Regions from separate parts of the Vagococcus intermedius genome, predicted to be linked through region 2. Evidence: riboswitches for the same ligand, from Rfam matches in the RefSeq annotation. Region 2 holds a riboswitch; the other holds the start of a gene.
What was found. A riboswitch is a leader RNA that binds a small molecule or an ion and turns the genes downstream of it on or off. The one in region 2 is predicted to bind thiamine pyrophosphate.

Region 1 (3,179 bases), 860 kb from region 2:
TTAGCTTACGCATCATCATCATAGTCGTTTCCAGAGTATGTTCAGCTACTGTCAAGCCATAAGTCCCACGTGCATTGGTTAAACTTGTTTTTTCTGGTAGAACCCCTAGCGGACTATAAAGTTCATAACCAGCACTACAAAGTTGAACCCATTTTAAATTTTTTAGTTTATCCCCGAGTTTTTCAGGAGGTAAATTCCCCCAAATAACGGTTGCTTGTTCAATATCAGCTGGTGTGACAGTTTTTTGAGTCCGAAATAAAAAATTATCTTTTGGAAACTGCTGAGTTAAGCTTTCCTCTCTTGCTAGTGTTAAGTCATCTAAAACTAAAATTGTTTCACTCATTTTCTACACTCCTATTCTAATAAACAACTACATTACTTATTCTATAATCTCACGATATTAGGACATAAGCAACTGAATAAACTTTTGTTTTGGGAACAGATTACGCTATTAAGAAATAAAACCTGCCACAAAACAAAAAAATAGGACATTATCTGATAATCTGTTATATAATAATGATAATAACATTAAAGGAGATGATTTTTTGACATACGATGCTGAAGAAACGCTATATGGATTAAATCAAGCAGGTCAAAGTAGGGACACTTTCGCTAGTTTTTTACAACAGTTTATAACTGATAATACTATTAATCCTGGAGATAGTTTAGTAGAAATCTTTGAAGAATACATTACTGAAAGGGATGTTTACGATTATACTGATGAAGAGTTAGCTGAGATGTATGACAACTTTGACTCTTCCACAGATAATGTTGCAAGCAGTGGCTTAACACTGACATTAGCAGAAGACAATGGCCTACATTTAAATCATTACTCAAGTGAACTCTGAAAGAAACAGGAGGACAAAGAGACAACAACTTTTGCTGCCTTTGATGAGTTTTATCACTTTTTAAAAGCTAAAAATTTATTTCAACCTAATGCTCCCTCAGCTGAAATAAATTTCCGAGATTTATTCTAAGTCAGAAGTATATTTGTCTTTTTTTCACAATATTCAAAAAAACTATGTGATTATAAGTCAATACTTTATTAGGTTCGCTATGAAATTAAAATAAAAATTGACAAACGTCGTTAGATAACATAGGATGATTGTCAGTTTTTATTACTATATAATAATCATTGACAGCTCCATTTTATTTTTTGATTAATTTTTAGAAACTGACCTATTCCAATTAGATTATCTGATACATTACTATCACATGTTTTATTTGTGAACAAAAAGATATAACGAAAAGCGCTTGTCTTTTGAAATAATATCGTCTATCATGAAGGCACATTCAAATAGTTTAATTATTTGCAGGGGGACGTTAGTCGTTGAGAAGGTAAAACCTGACCCTTAGAACCTGTTGGTTGATACCAGCGTAGGGAGCAGATGTCACTTTGTCATACACTAAATCCCTGACATTTAAGACATTCTTCCTAAGAGAAGAATGTCTTTTTTTTATTGATAAAGGAGGAAATAGTGATGAAGAAAGTTTTAAGTATTGCTGGTTCAGATTGTAGTGGAGGTGCTGGCATCCAAGCAGATTTAAAAACATTTTCAGCACATGGCGTTTACGGAATGTCTGTCATCACATCTGTCGTAGCTGAAAATACGGTTCGTGTTATCTCTTATCAAGATATGACACCTGCTATCATTACCGAACAAATTAACGCAATTTTTGAAGATATTACACCTAATGCTATTAAAATAGGCATGCTTTCCTGTGTTCCCACAATGATAGCCGTTACAAAAAGTTTGCAGAAATGGCAGCCAAAAAATGTGGTATTAGACCCTGTTATGTTTGCTAAAAATGGGATGGCTTTGATGGAGCCTTCAGCGATTGATACTTTGATTCAACAAGTCCTCCCCTTAGCAACCTTAGTGACACCCAATATTCCTGAGGCTGAAAAGATATCAGGAAAAACTATTCGCTCCACCTCAGATATGGAAGAGGCGTGTCGTTTAATCTATCACACGTGTGCTTGTGCTGTTTTACTAAAAGGCGGCCACAAAGATGGAGATGCAACCGATATTTTATTTGATGGTAAACAATTTTATTATTATACAAGTAAACGAATAGAAACTAAAAATACTCATGGGACAGGCTGTACCTTTTCTGCAGCTATTGCTTCACAACTAGCCTTAGGTTTGCCACTAAACTTAGCAGTAGCTGAAGCTAAAAATTATATAACTTTAGCAATCCAACACTCATTAGCGATTGGCTCTGGCCATGGTCCTACTCATCATTTTTATGATCTCTATCGCAATGGATTAGCGGAGGACAAAAATGACTAATAGCTATTTATTACTAGAAGTCAAGCAAACTTTAACCAATGTTCGGCTTCATCACCCTCTTGTGCATCATATTACCAACTATGTGACGGCTAATGATTGTGCTAATATCACCTTAGCGATAGGCGCTTCACCTATTATGGCTGACGAGAAAATAGAAGTAGCTGATATTACCACATTATCACAAGCATTAGTCATCAACATTGGGACACTCAATCAAAATAGTGCCGCTGCCATGTTGCTAGCTAGTAAAAAAGCCAACGACTTAGGAATCCCAATTATTTTAGACCCTGTAGGGGCTGGTATTTCTAGTTTTCGTAACCAAACTTTAACTAGTCTACTACACGACATCCACTTTACTGTCATTAGAGGGAATTTATCAGAGATTAGCTACTTAGCGGGTTACAAGACACAGCCTAAAGGCGTTGATGCTACAAGCGACGACTGCATCTCTCAGCTAGACAAGCAAGAAATCGCTAGCTTACTTGCTAAGCGCTATCGGTGTGTTGTAGTCATTACAGGAAAAGTCGATGTTGTATCAGATGGATCTAAAACTTACTTGATAAAAAATGGGATTTCTGAGCTACAAAACATTACTGGTACGGGATGTATGCTTAGTTCCCTAGTTGCTAGCTGTTGTGGCGGTATGCCACAACAGCCATTGATAGCCACTTTAACCGCACTGCTGATTATGGGGGTTTGTGGAGAGCTAGCGGCTGAAAAACAGACAGGTCAAGGTTCGGCAAGTTTAAAAATACAGCTAATAGATAACGTGAATACCTTGTCCTATACTACTTTAAAGGAGCGTGGTCAAATTGAACAAACAATGCCTTGACTATCGTCTTTACCTGGTAACTGATAGAACTCTCATGTCACAATCGAGTTTAA
Region 2 (3,179 bases):
AAAAAGCACAATTTGCTTCTTCTCTGACTAATCCTCTTTCTCGTTTTATTGATCATTTAACATATATTTTTATCGGTTTAGTTGGGGGGCTTCTGATTTTAAACCACCAAACCAGCTTAAGTGTTGGGATGATCTCTAGTTTTACGATATACGCTAGTCAGTTTTCGAAACCTTTTATTGAACTATCTGGTATTACTACTCAAATCCAGACTGCTCTAGCTGGTCTAGAACGTACTTTTGCAATCTTAGATGAACCACTTGAACAAGCCGAGGAAAAAGAAATATATCAATTAGATAAAGTCATCGGCAAAATAGAATTTAAACATGTCAGCTTTTCCTATCTTCCTGATAAGCCTTTAATCACCGACTTTAACTTGACGATAATACCTGGTGAAACCATTGCGATTGTAGGAAAAACAGGTGCTGGAAAATCCACTTTAGTAAATTTGCTTATGCGATTTTATGACGTAACAGATGGCGTCATTCTGATTGACTCTCGCCCCTTAGCTTCTTATACACGTGAATCACTAAGAAAAAGTTTTGGGATGGTCTTACAAGATACTTGGCTATTCGATGGCAGCATTCGAGACAATCTTACATTTGGGAATCCCAAGGCGTCAGATGAAGAAATTAGGCAGGCAACCAAAGCAGCTAATATTCATAATTTTATTCAAAAATTACCTGATGGGTATGACACAATAATTGGCGCTTCAGGTGTTAAAATTTCTGAAGGACAGCGACAATTACTAACAATTGCTCGTACTATGATCTCTGATCCCAAGATGTTAATATTGGATGAAGCTACGAGTTCAGTGGACACATTAACCGAACAAACCATCCAATCTGCCTTCTTAACGATGATGGAAGGGAAAACAAGTTTTGTTATTGCCCATCGATTATCGACAATTCGTAATGCTGATAAAATATTGGTAATGGATAGTGGTGCCGTTGTAGAAATTGGCTCACACGATGAATTGCTTAAATTGCAAAATGGCGCCTACCATCAACTCTACCACTCTCAGTTTCACCATTAAAAAAAGCAGGTGCCGAGGCACCTGCTTTTTTACTTAGGTATAAAAATCTGAGGGTATTTCTTCACAATTATCAATAACAATAAGCCAGTTACGACAGCTGTTGCTAATCCGCTAACCCCATTCATAATAAGGGAAAACCACCAAGGATTTAGGCCCCATAAAGCATATTCCCCCCAAAAAATTACTCCGGCAATAAAATGCCAAAAGAAACGTGCTAGACACCCAACAAAAGTCGCCATAACTATGGTACTACTTACCTGTCTACTTTGATTGCTAAGCAAAGCAGTTTTAAGACGCTTACCATAAAGTCCTGCAAAACCAGCAAAAACAAAAGCAACAACATACTCTACGAGAACTTGACTAACTGCTAAAAAGACCACTGAGCCTAATAAAAAATGTAAAAGTCCCCACATCAGTCCTGAAAATAAGCCTGCTTTTAACCCACGACGTAGAGCATAAATTGTCAGTGGAATCATTCCAAGTGAAATAGTAAAACTACTCCCAATGTTCGTTGGAATCATTGATAATACCATCGCTAATGCTGCCACAATAGCGCCTTCAATCCAAATCGTTAATCTCGTTGTTGCCAAAAAAAACTCCTCCTTAAATTGTATAGAACTTAGGTCCATACAACAAAGAAGGAGTAGCATTTATAACATTAAAATTCGCCACTCCATCACAATCCCTACGCAAGTCTAAACATGATCAGGTTCGAAGGGTTAAAGCAAGTTGCTTAATCTCAGCCTAAGAGGCTCCCCTTTGTGATGGTAAGTTCTATTTAGTTTTTGTATTTCTTACAACAACTTCACTATAGCAAGTCAAACTTACTATGTCAAAGCTTATGATTCATTGATATAATAAGCCACTTACCCTTAAGAGCCAAGACCTACGTTAGACATAAGCTTTCTCACACTTACTACCTAAAAGAGTAACGCTTCTTTCTACAGTATAATCCTCGTTTCCTTCGTTAATTTTATTTTAACAGCACTTTTCTTAACGAGTTAACCTTATAACAAATTAAACCGAGCACTCTATTTTATGATTCAAATACATTAAATGCCTAATAAATTTAATTCGACTTAAAAAACTTAATTAATGTTGCTATTTCTTTTTTTCCTTGTTAAAATCACTTTGTGAAATAAATAACTTGTTTAAGTAATATTGGAGGAGACATAATCATGAAAAGTAAATTAGGTATAGGATTTGCCTCACTACTATCAGTTCTGTTATTAGCAACTGGGTGCGGAAATACAAATCAATCAGAGACGTCCAGCTCAACAAAAAAAATGGAGAAAACTGAAAAAGCAGCTAACAAAGAAACAGATACCACTTCAGGTGCCTCTGAACAGAAGAAAGCATCACTCGATGATCTAAAAGATCGTTATGATGTCGTCATTGTTGGAGCAGGTGGCGGTGGTATGGCTGCCGCTATAGAAGCCAAAGAACAAGGGATGAACCCTGTTATCTTAGAAAAAATGCCCGTAGCAGGTGGGAACACAGTCAAAGCTTCTGCAGGAATGAATGCTTCTGAAACTAAATTTCAAAAAGAAGCTGGAATTAAAGATAGCAATGATTTATTTTTTGACGAAACCCTAAAAGGTGGAAAAGAAACGAACGACCAAGAGTTACTGCGCTATTTTGTTGATAGTTCAGCTAATGCTATTGATTGGTTAGATTCTATGGGAATTACCCTAAATAATTTAACCGTCACAGGCGGTATGAGTGTCAAACGGACTCATCGTCCGGCTGATGGCTCAGCTGTTGGGCAATATTTAGTTCAAGGGTTGTTAAGAAATGTCCAAGAACGTGAAATCCCACTATACACTGACGCTGATGTCAAAGAAATTGAAAATCAAGATGGCGCTGTATCAGGAGTCAAAGTTATCTTTAACAACACAGACGAAAAAGAAATCAAAACAGATGCTGTGGTAGTTGCAACAGGTGGCTTTGGTGCCAATTTAGATATGGTGACTGATTATAATAAAGACCTAGATGGTTTCGTCACAACTAACCAAGCTGGTAGCCAAGGTGATGGGATTAAAATGATTGAAAAAATGGGTGGCACTACGGTTGATATGAAAGAAATTCAAATTCATCCAACAGTTGAACAGGAGACGTCATTCTTAATTACTGAAGCTGTTCGTG

Region 1: it holds a riboswitch for thiamine pyrophosphate, as region 2 does, so the genes downstream of both, thiD (bifunctional hydroxymethylpyrimidine kinase/phosphomethylpyrimidine kinase) here and thiT (energy-coupled thiamine transporter ThiT) in region 2, are expected to answer to the same signal.

The regions. Positions count from the first base shown of each region.
Region 1 covers NZ_CP110232.1:1,293,788-1,296,966, forward strand. Annotated here, with positions in the region: gene OL234_RS05970 (D-2-hydroxyacid dehydrogenase) at 1-343, opposite strand, end outside; gene OL234_RS05975 (hypothetical protein) at 546-848, shown strand; TPP riboswitch at 1,305-1,401, shown strand; gene thiD (bifunctional hydroxymethylpyrimidine kinase/phosphomethylpyrimidine kinase) at 1,482-2,294, shown strand; gene thiM (hydroxyethylthiazole kinase) at 2,287-3,126, shown strand; gene thiE (thiamine phosphate synthase) at 3,098-3,179, shown strand, end outside.
Region 2 covers NZ_CP110232.1:2,156,677-2,159,855, forward strand. Annotated here, with positions in the region: gene OL234_RS10140 (ABC transporter ATP-binding protein) at 1-1,034, shown strand, start outside; gene thiT (energy-coupled thiamine transporter ThiT) at 1,064-1,624, opposite strand; TPP riboswitch at 1,700-1,803, opposite strand; gene OL234_RS10150 (flavocytochrome c) at 2,213-3,179, shown strand, end outside.